4 regions of the Fodinibacter luteus genome follow, and region 4 is predicted to be linked to each of the others. Evidence: predicted binding sites of a transcription regulator. Region 4 holds the regulator's gene; each other region holds the start of a gene.
The links. The regulator LexA, encoded in region 4, represses DNA repair genes until DNA is damaged. The targets are predictions, from matches to a motif close to TCGAACANNTGTTCGA.

Region 1 (4,208 bases), on a different contig from region 4:
GCGCCAGACGGGGATCGGGCTGCCCCAGAACCGGTTCCGCGAGATCGACCAGTCGCGGGCGTTCTCGAGCCACTTGCCGAACTGGCCGTCCTTGACGTGCTCCGGGACCCAGGTGATCTCCTGGTTGAGCTCGACCATCCGGTCCTTGAACTTCGTGACCTCGACGAACCACGAGGACACCGCCATGTAGATGAGGGGCTCGCGGCAGCGCCAGCAGTGCGGGTACGAGTGGTCGTAGGTCTCGCGCCGCAGGAGCACGGTGCCGTCGCTGACCGAGGCACGCTCCCCCTCGCCGCGGGTCGCCGCCTTGAGGTGCTCGATGATGAGCGGGTTGGCGTCGAAGACGTGCAGGCCCTCGTAGTCGTTGACGGGGTACGTGAACCTCCCGTCGGGGCCGACGGGCACGACGGGCTTGATGCCGTGCTGGTCGGTGAGCTGCTTGTCCTCCTCACCGAAGGCCGGGGCGATGTGGACGATGCCGGTGCCGTCGTCGGTCGTGACGTAGTCGGCGGACAGCACGACGTGCGAGCGGGCGTGACCGACGTAGTACGAGAACGGCGGCGTGTAGCGGCGCCCGAGCAGGTCGCGGCCGGTGAGCCGCTCGACGACGCGCTCCACGGCATCCTCGCCGAGCTCCCGGGTGTAGGCCCCGAGCCGCGCCTCCGCGAGCACGTACCGCTCGGTGCGCCCCGTCGGCCCGTCGGACTCGACGACGACGTAGTCGATGTCCTCGCCGACGGCCATCGCAAGGTTGCTCGGGAGAGTCCACGGGGTGGTGGTCCAGATGAGGGCGAGCTCGCCCGTCTCGAGCCGGTAGCCGACGGTGACCGCGGGGTCCTGCCGGTTCTTGTAGACCTCCTCGTCCATCCGCAGCTCGTGGTTCGACAGCGGCGTCTGGTCGTTCCAGCAGTAGGGCAGGCAGCGGAAGCCCTCGTACACCAGGCCCTTGTCGTAGAGCGTCTTGAACGCCCACAGCACCGACTCCATGAAGGTCGGGTTGAGCGTCTTGTAGTCGTTCTCGAAGTCGACCCAGCGGGCCTGGCGGGTGACGTACTCCTCCCACTCCCCCGTGTACTTCATGACCGAGTCGCGGCACTTCGCGTTGAAGGTCTCGATCCCGAGCTCGAGGATCTCCTCCTTGGTCTTGATGCCGAGCTGGCTCATCGCCTCGAGCTCGGCGGGCAGCCCGTGGGTGTCCCAGCCGAACCGCCGCTCGACGCGCCGGCCGCGCATCGTCTCGTACCGGGGGACGATGTCCTTGACATAGCCGGTGAGCAGGTGGCCGTAGTGCGGCAGGCCGTTCGCGAACGGCGGGCCGTCGTAGAAGACGAACTCGTTGGCGCCGTCCTCCCCCGCCGGCCGGTTCTCGACGGAGGCGGCGAAGGTGCCGTCGGACGCCCAGTGCGCGAGGACGGCGTCCTCGACCTGCGGGAAGCGCGGGCTCGCGGGGACGCCGAACGCGGCGCCGGTGTGGTCACCGGTCGTGGAGACCTTCGGGTACGTCATGGGGTGCCTGCTCCTGCGGTTCGTCGACTCGTCGTGCCGGGACGAGGACGAAGGGTGACGGCACGGCATCCGGATGCCGTCCGCGCACCTCCGCGGTACCACCTCGCTTGCCGCCCGCTCGGGCGACCGCTCTTGCACCAGGTCGTGACGTGACCCGGACGTCCGGTTCTAGTGAGGACGCCCGACGGATGCCGTGGACGTCCCGTTCTTCCGGAGGCTCGCCGCTGATGACGGCTCGAACGCCTGTGCCGCCCATGATAGCCACGCTGGACCCGTCGTTGCGTCCGGCAGGTTGGGGCCTCACGTTGCGTCCGGCAGGTGCGGCCCGCTGGCCCCCGAGGTGCCCGTCGTTGCGTCCGGCAAGTTGGGGCCCCGAGGCCCCGAGGTGCCGGACATCCGCCGGGAGGTGGTGCGGGGTCGCCGATCATCGCTGCGACACAGCGAGATTCCTGTTATCGAACACTTGTGCTATGGCGTCTGCGCCGGTAGAATCGGGGTGCGGGGAAAAGAGGGGGAGCAGTCGTGGGGGACGGACCAGCCGCAGTGCAGACGGCGTCCGAGAATGCCGTCTCGGCGCTCTCCGATGCGTTCACCGAGTCGGCCGTCACGGGCTCGGTGGCCGAGTGGGCCGCTGCCGTGGGCGCGCTCCAGCGCGTGGTCGACGTCGCCTCCGCGGCCCAGGACGCTGCGATCGCCCGGCTGGCAGCCATCGAGACCGAGCTGCTCGAGGACGGCACGTTGGTCGAGTCGCACCGGGCGCTGGGGTACTCCGCCCTCGACGCGCCGGCCATCGTGTCGGGCGTGCTCTCGGTGTCCGCGGTGTGGGCTGAGCGCCGAGTGCGCTCGGCACTGCGACTGGCCGCGGACGGCCCCGCGGGCACCGACACCGAGACCGGGCTCGGCGGCCTTCACGAAGCCATGGCAGCCGGTCGCCTCGACGCCTACCGGGCCTCGGTCATCGCCGACGAGCTCGAGGAGGCGCCCGCGGAGGTTCGTGCCGCGGTCGTCGCCGCGCTCGACGAGCACCTCGAGGCCGAGGACGGCACCCACCTGAGGCGCCGCTGCCGGCGCGCCCTGGAGCAGATCAGCCCCGACCTGCTGCGCCAGCGGGCGCGGCGCGCGCGGGCCGAGTCGTCTCTGCGCCGGTGGGCCGAGGAGCCCGGGGTGGACAAGTGGGAGGGCACCTTCCCCTCGGAGGAGGCCGCTCAGGCCTGGGCTGCGATCGACGCGCTCGCGCAGCAGTACGTCGCCGACGGGATGTGCTCGACGATCGGCCGGGCGCGGGCCAAGGCGCTCACCGACCTCGTGGCCGGGAACGCCACCATCGAGACCACGCTCATCGTGACCGTCCCGGCCGAGGCGGTGCCCGGCTCCGAGACGAAGCCCGAGGAGCGCGCCGTCCCCGACCCCGAGGCAGTGCCCGGCTCCGAGGCAGAGCCCGGCCCGGAGCCGCCTGCCGTCCCGGATCCCTCACCCGAGGCTCCCGCAGTCCGCCCGGAGGCGCCCGCCGCTCCAGACCCCCCACCCGAGGCGCCCGCTGTGCCGGACCCGGTGTCCAGGGCGCGCACCGTCCCGGACCGCTCACCCGGGTCGCGCACCGTCCCGGAGCCGTCGCCCGATGCGCCCGCCGTGTCGGATCCCTCACCCGAGACGCCCGCCGTGTCGGACCGCTCACCCGAGGTGCCCAGCGTGGAAGACCCCGCGCCCGAGAAGCGCATCGCCGCTGACCCCTCCACCGAGGCGCGCGACGTGCACGACACCGGCGCCGGGCACGAGGACCTCGTCGAGGTGACCGGCCCCCACCGCAACCAGCCGGTCCTCGTGCCGCGTGGATGGCTGACCGCGATGGCCGGTGCTGGTGCGGTCCGGCTGGCCGGCTGCCACCCGACCACAGGCGCCCTTCTCGACCTCGGTCTCGGGCCCGGCCCCGTCGGTCAGCGCCGGGAGCCCACAGGCGGCGACGAGGTGGTCGCCCGGGTGGCGGCAGCCGCGCTGGCTGGCGCCGGAGCCGACCGGTACCGGCCCACGGCGCGGGTGGCCGAGCTCGTCCGCACGCGCGACCGGCGTTGCAGGTTCCCGGGGTGCTCGGTCTCCGCCCGGTTCTGCGATCTCGACCACGTGCGCCCCTGGCCGCACGGCCGCACGACACCCGACAACCTCATGAGCGTCTGCAGACGGCATCACCGGGTCAAGCAGCGACCCGGCTGGCGGGTCGTGCTCGCCCCGGACGGCGTGACGACGTGGACCGACCCGACGGGCCGGGTGCGCACCAGTGCGCCGGTCGACGCCCTCCACTCGCTCGTCGTCCCCGGAGCTGCGACGCCGGAGCCCGACCACGGCCCCAATACGTCGCGCACCGTCCTGCCGGACGCGCCGCACAGCGCCCTCGAGTTCCGCCTCGAGCACCTCGCCGAGACGGCACCGCCACGCCGCCCCTCCCCATGGCCCGACGGTCCCTCCCCCTGGCCCGACGGCCCATCCCCCTGGCGCGACCGCCCCTCCCCCTGGCGCGACCGCCCCTCCCCCTGGCGCGACGACCGCGGTCACGACGTCGAGGTGACCCGGGCGCACGGCATCCTCGTCGTCGAGCCGTCGGGCCACCGACCGCGCCGCCCGGGGCGGATGCACCGCCACCGGCTCCCTCCCGAGACCGACCCTCCCCCGTTCTGAGAGCCACGTGACACTCCTGTGAGGCGACGCGT
Region 2 (4,208 bases), on a different contig from region 4:
GCAGCTCGCTGCGGCACGCGGGGCAGCGCAGGATCTCGCGGAGCCACGGCTCGATCGGCGCAGCGGGGGTGGCCTGCTCGCTCATGGGGTCCTTCCGAGGGGCTCGCGGTGGTCGCTGCCGATCCTCCCACACGGTGGATCGCCGGCCCTGGGGTGGGCGAGGACGCACGGCATCCACAGCGAGGACCGCAGGCCGGTACGGCATCCGCGGCGAGGACCGCAGGCGGTACGGCATCCGGCCGACGGCCCGGACAGGGCGCCTCAGGCGCGGATGACGGCGAGCACCGCGTCGCGCACCCGCTCCATCGTGGCGGCGTCGGCGGCCTCGACGTTGAGGCGCAGCAGCGGCTCGGTGTTGGAGGCGCGCAGGTTGAGCCACCACATGGGGTCACTGTCGCTGCCACTGCCGGCGTGGGTGAGGGTGAGGCCGTCGAGCTCGTCGGTCGTGACGCCCTGGTCGGCGGCCCAGCCGCGCACGGCGTCGGTGGCGGCACTGGAATCGGTGACGGTCGAGTTGATCTCGCCCGACGCGGCGTACCGGTGCAGGTCGGCCATGACGGTGCTCAGCGGTGCGTCCTGCTCGCCGAGGGCCGCGAGCGTGTGCATCGCCGCGAGCATGCCGGTGTCGGCGAACCAGAAGTCGCGGAAGTAGTAGTGCGCGCTGTGCTCGCCGCCGAACACCGCGTCGTGCCGCGCCATCTCGGCCTTGATGAAGGAGTGGCCCACGCGGGTGCGCACGGCGCGGGCACCGGTGGCGGCGATGACCTCGGGGACCTGCGCGGAGCAGATGACGTTGTGCACGACGGCGACGTCGGATGCCGTGGCACCGGTTGCGACCGCGCGTGCCACCTCGCGACGGGCGATGAGGGCGGTGATCGCGCTGGGGCTCACCGGTTCGCCGCGCTCGTCGACGACGAAGCACCGGTCGGCGTCACCGTCGAAGGCGAGCCCGAGGTCGGCACCGTGCTGTCGGACGGCGTGCTGGAGGTCGACGAGGTTGCGCGGGTCGAGCGGGTTCGCCTCGTGGTTCGGGAAGCTGCCGTCGAGCTCGAAGTAGAGGGGGACGACGTCGAGGGGGAGCTTCTCCAGGCCTGCGGCGGTGCCGAGCACGGCTGGGACGGTGAGGCCCCCCATGCCGTTGCCGGCGTCGACCACGATATTGAGGGGCCGGATGGCGCTGAGGTCGACGAGGCCGCGGAGGAAGGCGGCGTAGTCGCGGAGGAGGTCGCGCTCGATGAGGATGCCGGGGGCGTGGGTTGCGTCGGACGGGACGGCGTCCGCGGCAGGCGAGGCGACGGCATCCGCGGCAGGCGACCCGGCGGCAGCCGAGGCCCGTGACGGGACGGCATCCGCGGCAGGCGACCCCGCGGCATCCGCGAGAGGCGACCCCGCGGCATCCGCGGCGGGGGACGGGACGGCAGCCGGGGCAGGTGACGGGGCGGCAGCCGGGGCAGGTGAGGGGACGGCATCCGTCGCGGCACCGTCGAGGATCTGCTCGGCGAGCCTTCGGACGTCGGCGAGCCCGGTGTCCTGCCCGACCGGGCGGGCGCCGGCGCGGCAGAGCTTGATGCCGTTGTACTCGGCGGGGTTGTGGCTGGCAGTGAACATGGCGCCGGGCAGGTCGAGGGCGCCGCTCGCGTAGTAGAGGCCGTCGGTGCTCGCGAGGCCGATGAGGGTGACGTCGACGCCGCGGCTGCGGGCACCGTCGGCGAAGGCGGCGCTGAGGGCGGGGCTCGAGTCGCGCATGTCGTGCCCGATGACGATGCCGGGTGCCCCCTCCGCGCGCACGACGACCTCTGCGAAGGCGGCGCCCAAGGCGCGGGTGACGCGTTCGTCGAGCTGGTCGGGGACGGTGCCGCGCACGTCGTAGGCCTTGACGACGTCGGCGAGGGAGGTGGCGGTCACGGCAGGTGAGCCTACGGGAGGGTGCGGGCAGGTCGCAGGGATGCCGTGGGGGTCGGGCGTCCTCGCGGTTCTGCTGTCAGCGAACAACCGTAAACAGTGGCAAACTCCGGCTTGTGCTCGTACGTTTGTTCTAATAATCTCCTCTCATGGCCACCGTTATCGCCTTCTCCCCCGACACCGGCACCCTGCCGGTTGTCGCCGGGGTGGCGCGGGTCCACGAGGTGCTCGACGGCGTCGGCACCGGCGCGGTGGGCCACGTGACGGGGCACGACGTCGCCGAGGCCGACCGGGCGATCGCTCGGCTCGAGGCGCTGCGTCTGAGGCTGGTCGCCGCTGCGGACCGGCAGGATGCCGCGTCGCAGGCGGGCATGACCGGCACCCCCGCGTGGCTCGCGTCGCACACGCGCTCGTGGGGCGGGAAGGCCGCGGCGGACGTCTCGCTCGCCACCGCGCTCGAGGAGTCGCTGCCGCTGACCAAGCAGGCCCTCGCCGAGGGTGCCTTGAGCACGGCACACGCGTCGGTCATCGCGTCGGCGGTGTCGCGCATGCCGGAGACGATGACCGAGGAGGAGCGGCACAAGGTGGAGTCGTCGCTCGTGGCGCTGGCGCGGCGGGTCGACCCTGCTCGGCTGCGCCGGGAAGCGCGTCGGGCCCTGGCCGCGGCGGAGCGATCAGCCGAGGAGTCCGCGGCCCACGAGGACGGCGAGCTACGGTCCGAGGAGGCTCGTGCCGAGGCGCGGGTGCGGCTGACGATGCACGACAACCAGGACGGCACGGTCACCGGTCACTTCACGGTCCCGGCGCTGGCGGCGTCGATCCTGCGCAAGGTGATCCAGCAGATGGCCTCTCCTCGGCGGCAGGGGCCGGGCGGTTCGGGCTCCGAGGCGGGTGCCGCCGGCGGGCGGGGCGATGGGTGTTCGAGCGGCGCGTCGTCGTCCGGCGGAGGGTTCGGCGGGGCAGGCTCCGACTCCGAGCCTCAGCCCGCCTCCGACTCTGGCTGTGGCTCTCGCTCCGGCTCCGGGGATGGGAAGGAGCGCTCCTCCGGGGCGGGCTCCGACTCCGAGCCTCAGCCCGCCTCCGACTCTGGCTGTGGCTCTCGCTCCGGCTCCGGCTCCGGCTCCGGGGATGGGAAGGAGCGCCCTTCCGGGGCGGGCTCCGACACCGACGCGGCGTCCGACCTCTTCGATGGCACCGGGGGTGGGCGGGGCGACCTCCCGCCCGAGAGCAGCTCGGCCGGAGCGGCATTCGGGAAGACCGCTCGTCGTGACGGTGCAGCATCCGGGCGCGGTGAGAGCGCCACAGGATGGGGTGGCTTCGACTGGGCCCAGCGACAGGGGCAGGCGTTCGTCGAGCTGCTCGAGCACCTCGACACCGAACGACTCAACGGCAAGGTGGCCGCGACAGTCGTCGTCACCATCGACCACGACCGGCTGATCGAGAGCCTCGGCGCCGCGCACCTCGACACCGGCCATGACCTGTCGGCGAGCGAGGCCCGGCGATTGGCCTGCTCCGCGGGGATCCTGCCCGCGGTGCTGGGTGGGACGTCGTTGCCGCTCGACCTCGGGCGCGTCAACCGGTTCTTCAGTGAGGCACAGCGGGTTGCACTCGCCACGACGTACGAGGAGTGCGCCGCTGAGGGATGCGACCGGCCATATGCCTGGTGCGAGCTGCACCACGAGGACCCGTGGGCGAAGGGCGGCCGCACCGACCTCCACCTCGCCGTGCCCTTGTGCGGCTTCCACCATCGGCGAGCCCACGACCCCCGGTACGAGGCGACGATCCGGACGGGTTCCGACTGCCGCAAGTCCCTCGTGCTGCGCCGACGGCCATGACCCCTCCCCCGCTGCTGACGCACGCCCGCTTCCGACGTCGGCCGAGCCTGGGCGCTCGAGCCGAACGTCCGCGTCTTCGCCATCGTGCCTCGACTTTCGCGCCTCGGCCTTCCGGTGTCGGCCTTCGCGCTCGGGGTCCGGGTGTCGGCCTTCGCGCTCGGATTCCGGGAGTCCGCCTTCGCGCTCGCGGTGCGGCCGTCGGCGGTTCGGGGTGTGGTGTTCGCGCCTCGACGTGCGGGGGTCGGGCGACGCGGGCAAGCGCTCGAGCTCACCTCCGGCGATACGCCTTCGCCCGCTTCGGCGCCCTCCTGGGCCGTGCGGTGCGTCCGGGGCGATCTTCTCTCAGCCCTCGGCGCTGCCGCGCAGCACGCGCAGGTGGCCGCGGCGGACCTCACCGACGACGACAGCGGGCGCCGCGTCCACGGGCTCGGCGCCCTCCTGGGCCGCGCGGTGCGTCCGGGGCGATCTTCT
Region 3 (4,208 bases), on a different contig from region 4:
GCCTGGGCCGCGAGCTCGGCGTCGAGGACCTGCTGGACCCGGTGCCGCAGGTCGACGCTCTCGAGCGGGCTGGGCACGGCGGACCTCCTGGACGACCCACGGGAGCGGTGGTCGGATGCTGGGTGAGCCGAGCCTACGGCGTGGCCCCTCGACTACCCTCACCGCCATGGCGCACTACGGAGGAGGGGGACGGCCGGCGCACCTCGTCGCGTCCATCCCGGCGCGCCTGGCCGAGTCGCGGCCCTCGATCAGCTTCGAGTTCTTCCCCCCCAGGGACGACGAGGCCGAGGCCCAGCTGTGGACCGCCGTCCGGCACCTCGAGCGGCTGCACCCGGCGTTCGTCTCGGTGACGTACGGCGCCGGGGGCACCACCCAGGACCGCACCGTGCGTGTCACGGGCCGGATCGCCGACGAGACGACGCTGACCCCGCTGGCGCACCTCACCTGCGTGGGGGCGTCGGTGCGCCAGCTGCGCCACGTCGTGGGGGCCTACGCCGCATCGGGGGTCCGCAACATCCTCGCCCTGCGCGGCGACCCACCGGGCGACGTGCGCGGTGCGTGGACCCCGCACCCCGAGGGCCTCGACCACGCCGACCACCTCGTCGAGCTCATCCGCGGGCTCGGCGACTTCACCGTCGGTGTCGCCGCCTTCCCGGACGTTCACCCCGCCAGCCCCGACCTCGACCACGACGTCGACGTGCTCGTCCGCAAGGCGGATGCCGGGGCGAGCTTCGCGATCACCCAGATGGTCTTCGACGCCGACAGCTACCTGCGGCTGCGCGACCGGGTCGCGGCTCGGCGCGACCTGCCGATCACCCCGGGCCTGATGCCGGTGACCAACCTCCGCCAGATCCACCGGATGTCCGAGCTCATGGGCACGCCGCTGCCGCCCGCGGTCGTCGCGCGCCTCGAGGCCGTCAAGGACGACCCTGCGGCGGTGCGCGCGGTCGGGGTCGAGATCGCGACCGAGATCGGCCGGCGGATGCTCGACGAGGGCGCGCCCGGCATCCACTTCATCACGATGAACCGGTCGACGGCCACGCTCGAGGTGCACGACCACCTCGCGCTGGGGCCATGACCCGCTTCGTCCTCGACGCCGCGACGTTGGTCCACCTCGTGGGCGAGGACCGGCCGGTCGCCGCCGAGCACCGGGACCCCGTGCTGTCGGCCGCGGCATCGGGCGTCGTGCCGCTCGCCTCGGTGGACGACCTCGCCCGGCCGGGGGGCGTATCCGGCTGAGCGCGCTCGGCGGTCGAGCGGTGCGGTGGACCGGGCGACCGGGGTCGGTCAGGCGACGTCCATCGGGTGCCCACCGGTGATCCGGATGAGCTCGTCGTAGGTCGTCGCGAACACGGAGTGGCTGTGCCCCGCCGCCGCCCACACCGTGTCGTAGCGCCCGAGGGTGACGTCGATGATGGTGTGGATCGGCCGGGGGTGGCCGACCGGGGCGACCCCGCCGATGGCGAACCCCGTGTGGCGGCGCACGAACTCGGGGTCGGCCTGCTCGACCGACGCGAGCCCGACGAGGTCGGCCACCTTGTCGACGTCGACCCGGTGCCCGCCGGAGGCGAGGACGAGGAGGGGCTGCCGCTCGCCCTCGTGGGTCGTCGCGACGAAGACGAGGCTGTTCGCGATCTCGGCGGGGGAGGTCCCGAGGGCCTCGGCGGCCGCCCTGGCCGTGCGCACGGCATCCGGGAGGTGGCGCACCTCCGGGGTGATGTGGTGCAGCGCCAGGGTGTCCAGGACCGCCCGCACGCCCGGGTGGCCGGACAGGTCGCGCAGGGGGACCGGGTCGCCCGGTTCGGGGGTCATGACGTCAGCGTAGTGACCCCCGGGGACGGCTTGACCCGATGTCGGGGGGTGGGGTTATGGTGGTCTGTGTCGAACAGGTGTTCGATCACCGGGAAGGTCCCGGTGACCGTCCGGGCAGCCGCGTCCCGGGTGGTGCCCGGCAGCGGTCCGGAGGGTCCCGTGGTGCGTCGTCACGACGAGCAGGTGGCGGTCCGGGGTGACGACGGGCCCCGTGACTTCGTCTGGCGCGGTCGCCGCTACACGGTGTGCGCGGTGCTCGCCTCGTGGCAGGAGCGCCGGGCGTGGTGGCGCGAGGTCGGTGACCACCCCACCGTGCCGGGGCTGCCGAGCCCCCAGCGCCGGGTCTGGCGGGTCGAGGCCCGCCCGCCGTCGGGCACCGCCGGCGTCTTCGACCTCGGCCGCGACGACGACCGCTGGCTGCTCCTGCGCGCCCACGACTGACCCGACCGACGAGCCCCGACCCGACGAACCCGACGACGAACCCCGACCGAGGAGACCCCATGAGCCACGCCGCGACCACCCTCGACCTCCTCGACCGTTCCCGGGAGTCGCTGACGAGCGGGTACGCCGCCTCCGCCGCCTCCGCGCGCTACCTCGCGGCCTCGCTCGCCGCGCTGCGGGCCGGTGCCGCCCTCGTCGCCGCCCGCTCGGCGAGCCACCCCGGCGCCGGTCTGGCCGCGGGTGGCGACGGCCCCCACGACGTCTGGGCGCTCACCGCGCGGCTCGTCCCCGAGCTCACCGAGTGGGCGCACCGCTTCGCTGCCGTGACCGGGCAGCGGGTGGGCGTCGAGACCGGGCTCGTGCGGGTCACCGCCCGCGAGGCCGACGACCTGCTGCGCGACGCCGAGACCTTCGTTGACCTCGCGGCCGACCGCCTCGGGGTGCCGCTCGCGCACCGGCCGCGGCGCCTCGTCCCGGTCCGCTCCGCCTGAGGGCGCGCTGGTGCCCGCGTTCGCCCACCTGCACGTCGCCTCGGGGTTCTCGATGCGCTACGGCGCGTCGATGCCCGAGGACCTCGTCGAGCGGGCCGCCGCCCACGGCCAGGGCGCCCTGGCCCTCACCGACCGCGACGGGCTCTACGGCGCGGTGCGGTTCGCCACCGCGTGCGGCCGCGCGGGGATCGCCCCGGTCCTCGGGGTCGACCTCGCCGTCGAGCCGCTCGCGGTCGGCGCGGCGGATGCCGGGGGCTCACCGGGTGCGGGGCGCTCGCCCCAGCGCCCGCGCACCCCGGTGCGCGGTGGCGCGATCGTCGACCCCCGGCGTCCGAGGGTCACCGTGCTCGCCCGTGGCCGGGGCGCGGGTGTCGCCCCCGGGGCCGGGTGGGCGGCGTTGTGCCGCCTCGTCACCGAGACCCACCTGCGCGGGGAGCGAGGGGTGCCCGTGACGACCGCCGACCTGCTCGCCCGCTGGTCCCACCCCGTCGGCTCCGACGTCGTGCGGTCTTCACACGGTTCTCGCACCCCCCACCCGGTGAGAACCGTGCGTACGTCGCACGAGGTCGCGACGGTCGGTGGCCCGGGCCGGCTCCTCGTGCTGCTCGGCCCGGACTCCGACGTCGGGCGGGCCGTGCTCGCCGGACGCCGCGACCGGGCCCGCGACCTGCTCGCCACGTGGCGAGCCCTCCTGCCGCGCGACGCCCTCGCCGTCGAGGTCGTCCTCCACGGCGGGCCCGAGGGCACACCCGGATGCCGGTCGCACGCGGCGCACCTGCTCGGCCTCGCCGACGCGGCCGGCATCCCCGCGGTGCTCACCGCCGCGGTCCGCCACGTCGACCCCGAGCAGGTGCGCACCGTCGACCTGCTCGACGCCTCCCGGCGCCTCGTCGTCCTCGACTCGCGCCACCTCGACCGGGTCACCGACGCCGGGCACCTCGCGAGCACCGCGGCGATGCACGCGAGCGCCCTCGAGGTCACCGGGGGCGACCGCTCGCGCGCCGACCGGCTCGTCGCGATGACGGCCCTCGTCGCCGACGAGTGCACCCAGCAGGCCCGCCACGACCTCGGCATCGGCGCGGTCCACCTCCCCGAGGCGCAGGTGCTCGGCATCGAGCCCGGCACCGACCCGATGGCCGTGCTCGCCCAGCGCTGCCGGGCGGCGGTCGGCCGGCGCTACCCCGGTGCGAGCGAGACCGAGCAGCAGGTCGTCCTCGACCGGCTCGACGCGGAGCTCGCGGTCGTCGAGACCCTGGGCTACCCCACCTACTTCCTCACCGTCGCCGAGGTCACCGACCTCATCCGGGCCCGCGGGGTGCGGGTCGCGGCCCGCGGGTCGGGGGCCGGCAGCCTCGTCAACCACCTCCTCGGCATCAGCGGGGTCGACCCGATCCGCCACCGGCTGCTCATGGAGCGGTTCTGCTCCCCGTTGCGCGCCGAGCTGCCCGACATCGACGTCGACGT
Region 4 (4,208 bases):
CCGGACGGGTCCCGGGTCAGCAGCCAGATCCGGCCGGACGGCGACATCGTGCTCGACGACGACCTCGTCGCCGGCTTCCACCTGCCGCGCTGCACCGTCTGCGGTGCCCACACGCTCAAGCCGGACGTCGTCTTCTTCGGCGGCTCCGTCCCGCGCGAGCGCGTCGACGCGTGCTACGCCCTCACGGATGCCGCGCCGGCCCTCCTCGTGCTCGGCTCCTCCCTCGCGGTCATGTCGGGGCTGCGGTTCGTGCGCCACGCGGCGAAGCGCGGCATCCCGGTCATGGCCGTGACGCGCGGACCGACCCGCGGCGACGACCTCATGACCCTGCGCGTCGACGGGCCCCTCGCGCCGACCCTCGCCGCGGTGGTCAGCGCCGGCCTCGCCGCCTGATGGCCGGGCCCGGTCCGGAGGTGACGCGCGGGGTAGGAAGCCGCACGGCATCCGGTGGCGTCGCGTCCGGTGGCGTCGTCATCCGCACGGCGACCGCGGCGGACCTGCCCGCGATGGCCGAGATCTACAACGACGCGGTGCGGCACACCCTCGCGACGTTCGACGTCGACCCGCAGCCGCCGACGCTGTTCGCCGAGCGCGTCGCGTCGAGGCGGCCCGGCGACCACGTCGTCGTGGCGGAGGAGGACGGCCGGGTGCTCGGGATGGCGTATGCGGCGACGTACCGACCGCGACCGGCGTACGACGGCACCCGCGAGACGTCGGTCTACCTCGACGCCGACGCCCACGGCCGAGGGATCGGGCGGGCGCTGTACGACGAGCTGTTCCGCCGGGTCGACGCCGACGGCATCCACACGTGTCTCGCCGTCATCGCCCAGCCCAATCCCGCGAGTGAGGCGCTGCATGCAGCCGTCGGCTTCGAGCGGGTTGGGCTCCTGCGCGAGGTGGGCCGCAAGTTCGACCGCTGGGTCGACACGGCGTGGTGGCAGCGGGTGCGGTAGGCCCTCCTCGGATGCCGGCGCCGGACGCGACCCGGCGCCGCGTACGCTGCGAGCATGGGAGCAACCGGGTCCGGACCCTTCGAGAACGACGACGCCCTCGACTTCCTCGACGCGCTCGAGGACCTGCCGCGGGCGCAGCGCCCCGGCCGGGTGCTCGGAGCGCTCGACGTCGTCCTCCTCGCCACGGGGTACGTCGAGGCGCCGGAGATGTGCGAGGCGGTGGCGGGCGCCGCCGCGGTCGGCGCGTCGGTCAACCCCGAGGCGGCCCGGGGCGAGCCCTACCTGCCGGCGTGGCTCGTCAACCAGCCGCTGCCGACCGATGACGAGGAGCTCGTCGAGAAGTCGCGCCAGGTGCTGCGGCGGGCGGTGCGCTCGCAGGACAACGAGTGGTGGGAGCTGTGGGACGAGGCCGGGCTCGCGGACGACGTCACGGCATCCTGCCGCCGGGCCCTGGCCTGGCTCGGCGACCGCGACGACTGACGGCCTCGCCGTCACAATCCGGCGCGGGGTTCAGATCGGCGCAGGGTTCAGATCCGGCGCAGGACGGCCGTGACCTTGCCGAGGATGGTCGCGTGGTCGCCGTCGATCGGTGAGAACGCGGGGTTGTGGGGGAGCAGCCACACCTTGCCGTCACGGCGCTTGAAGGTCTTGACGGTCGCCTCGTTGTCGAGCATCGCCGCGACGATGTCGCCGTTGTCGGCGGTCGGCTGCTGGCGCACGACGACCCAGTCGCCGTCGCAGATCGCGGCGTCGACCATGGAGTCGCCGACGACCCGCAGGAGGAAGAGCGACCCCTCGCCGACGATCTGGCGGGGCAGCGGGAAGACGTCGTCGACGACCTCCTCGGCGGTGATCGGCACGCCGGCGGCGATCTGGCCGAGCACCGGCACGTAGGTGGCCTCGGGTCGGGCGTCGTTGACACCCGTGACGTCGACGTCGTCGTGCTCGGGGGCGCCCCGGTAGCCCGGCTCGTCGCTCGCGGTGTCGGGGGAGATGACCTCGATGGCGCGCGGCCGGTTCGGGTCGCGGCGCAGGAAGCCCTTGCGCTCGAGCGCGGAGAGCTGGTGGGCGACCGAGCTCGGGGAGGTCAGCCCGACGGCCTCACCGATCTCGCGCATGCTCGGGGGGTATCCGCGGCGGTCGATCGAGTTGCGGATCACCTCGAGGACCTTGCGCTGGCGGTGGGTGAGTGCCCCGCCGTCGCCGCGGTCGGGCATCTCGTGGATGTCGGCGTTCCTCGGACGTGCCATGTCGACCCCTTCGGTGTCATCCGCCCCCGGCCCCCTCGGGACCGGGTGTCTGCGCAGGTCGGGCCAACTGTCGGTGCTCGTCGGCAGGATCTCCTGCATGAGGACAGCGTACGAGTCTCGTACACACATTTCAAACATTTCTTCGAGGTGTGTCTTGAAGCGGTCGAACATCCGTGCTACAACTCGTACAGACGTTCTATCGAACACCGGTTCGACGATGGCCGTGGCCGTCGGGATGGAGGAGAGAGCATGAGCGCACTCGCATGGGGGCCCACCGACCTCGTGGATGCCGGGTCGCCGGTCCGGCGCCGGCCGCACCTCGTCGTCCTGCCGGGTGGTGGTGAGCAGGATGCCGGCGCGCTGCGGCTCACGCGTCGCGGCCGCTGGGCGCTCGTCGTCCTCGCCGTCGCGCTCGCCGCGGCCCTCGGGATGACCGGGCTTCGGGGTGCCGGCGCGGCCGAGCCGTCCCGCTCGGTGACGGTCGCTCCCGGCCAGACCCTGTCCGAGATCGCGCTCGCCGAGCTGCCCGAGCTTCCGATCAGCCAGGGCATCGTCGCCATCCAGCTCGCGAACGAGCTGAGCACCGCCCAGATCAGCGCCGGCCAACAGCTCGTCATCCCGCGGTCCTGACCACCGGCCGGCGCGACGGTCGTCCGCGCCTGCCGCCCCGTGTCCTGAGTCCCTCGACCCGACTCAGAACGCCGAAGGGCGTCGCCCCCGTGCAGGGGAGCGGCGCCCTTCGTGCTGTCCTGGCGCGGCGAGGACTCGGGGGCTGAGGATCGTTCGGCCTCCGGTGACTCGTCCGTTCGGCCACAACACGGAGCAGGTGCTTCCCCCGAGGTGGCCGGGGCCCTAGGGTTCAGCGCGCAAGGGTGTGACACGTCGCCGTGGGCTGCCCTACATCTGCACACGTACACCACTGGTGTGGCCGCCTCGCCGGCCACACACAAGCCGAAAGGTCTCGCCCGTGCACCGTCGCGTCATCAAATCCCTCATACCCCTCGTGGGTGCCGCCGCGCTCGTCGCGGCCCCCATCGCACTCGCGGCCCCCGCCTCGGCGGCCCCTGTGGATCCCGACGAGAACAAGACCTGGTTCTGGGAGAACTACCTCTTGGAGGAAGAGGGGATTCTCGCGCTCTGCGTGAACGAGGGCTCGCCCGAGACGCCGTTCGTCGTCCCCGAGATCGAGGACTTCTTCACGGACGAGCAGATCGACGAGGTCTTTGGTGACGTGGATGATGCCGACTTGGCTTACGTCCTGGGGGTTGTGAAGGCGGGCGGGGGCGAAGACGCCAGTGAGGTTGTCGTCGAGCCTGAGGTCGGCGACAAGTTGGCCCACTCGAACAAGAAGGACAACTCGCACGTCATCCTGTGCATCGCCGAGCTCGAGCCGGAGGAGCCTGAGGAGCCCGAGGAGGAGACCCCGGGCAAGCCGAAGCCCAAGCCCCCGGTCAAGGGTCCGGTTGTCGAGACCGACCGGGTCTCTGACAGCGGCTCTGCTGCGGGCCTCGGTCTCGCCGCTGCGGCCACGGCGCTTGTCGCCGGTGCCGGTGTGATCGTCGTCAGCCGCCGTCGTCAGGGCGACCACCGCTGATGAACCGCCGCCCACTGCTCGCGGTGGGCGTGGCACTGACCGTCCTCGCCGTCGCGCTGCTCACCTGGATGATGCAGCGCGACGGCGAGTCGGTGTCGGCGACGGCGGCGACCCTGGCCCCGTCAGCCCCGCCGACGGTGACGCCCGGCACGACCACACCGAGCCCCACGCCGACCACGTCCGCGACGAGCGCCTCGCCGAAGCCGTCGGCCACGGCGTCGAAACCGCCCTCGGCGGCCGGCCTGCGGATCCAGATCCCCGCCATCGATCTTGACCACCGGATGGCGGGAGGAGGCCTGAGCTCGAACGGCACGATCGATCCCGACCCGGGCACCGTCATGTGGTTCCGGGGGTACGACCGCGTTCGTCCCGGCAGGGTCGGCACCGCGGTCATCGCGGCGCACGTGGCGA

Region 1: a site for LexA is predicted at 1,962-1,977, ahead of ABD899_RS12210 (HNH endonuclease signature motif containing protein). Genes of this name have one in related genera too.
Region 2: a site for LexA is predicted at 2,023-2,038, ahead of ABD899_RS13290 (HNH endonuclease signature motif containing protein). Genes of this name have one in related genera too.
Region 3: a site for LexA is predicted at 1,882-1,897, ahead of ABD899_RS10035 (DUF6504 family protein). Genes of this name have one in related genera too.

What each region holds. Positions count from the first base shown of each region.
Region 1 is NZ_BAABGM010000015.1:67,157-71,364, forward strand. It holds gene ileS (isoleucine--tRNA ligase) at 1-1,506, opposite strand, end outside; gene ABD899_RS12210 (HNH endonuclease signature motif containing protein) at 2,029-4,176, shown strand.
Region 2 is NZ_BAABGM010000015.1:317,456-321,663, forward strand. It holds gene ABD899_RS13280 (Trm112 family protein) at 1-85, opposite strand, end outside; gene ABD899_RS13285 (phosphohexomutase domain-containing protein) at 262-1,905, opposite strand; gene ABD899_RS13290 (HNH endonuclease signature motif containing protein) at 2,052-3,737, shown strand.
Region 3 is NZ_BAABGM010000013.1:76,343-80,550, reverse strand. It holds gene ABD899_RS10055 (polyprenyl synthetase family protein) at 1-77, opposite strand, end outside; gene metF (methylenetetrahydrofolate reductase [NAD(P)H]) at 167-1,078, shown strand; gene ABD899_RS10045 (hypothetical protein) at 1,075-1,239, shown strand; gene ABD899_RS10040 (YbaK/EbsC family protein) at 1,288-1,812, opposite strand; gene ABD899_RS10035 (DUF6504 family protein) at 1,975-2,253, shown strand; gene ABD899_RS10030 (SAV_6107 family HEPN domain-containing protein) at 2,313-2,744, shown strand; gene ABD899_RS10025 (DNA polymerase III subunit alpha) at 2,752-4,208, shown strand, end outside.
Region 4 is NZ_BAABGM010000007.1:186,282-190,489, forward strand. It holds gene ABD899_RS05825 (NAD-dependent protein deacetylase) at 1-393, shown strand, start outside; gene ABD899_RS05830 (GNAT family N-acetyltransferase) at 414-953, shown strand; gene ABD899_RS05835 (DUF4259 domain-containing protein) at 1,008-1,433, shown strand; gene lexA (transcriptional repressor LexA) at 1,481-2,203, opposite strand; gene ABD899_RS05845 (LysM peptidoglycan-binding domain-containing protein) at 2,453-2,833, shown strand; gene ABD899_RS05850 (hypothetical protein) at 3,171-3,797, shown strand; gene ABD899_RS05855 (class F sortase) at 3,797-4,208, shown strand, end outside.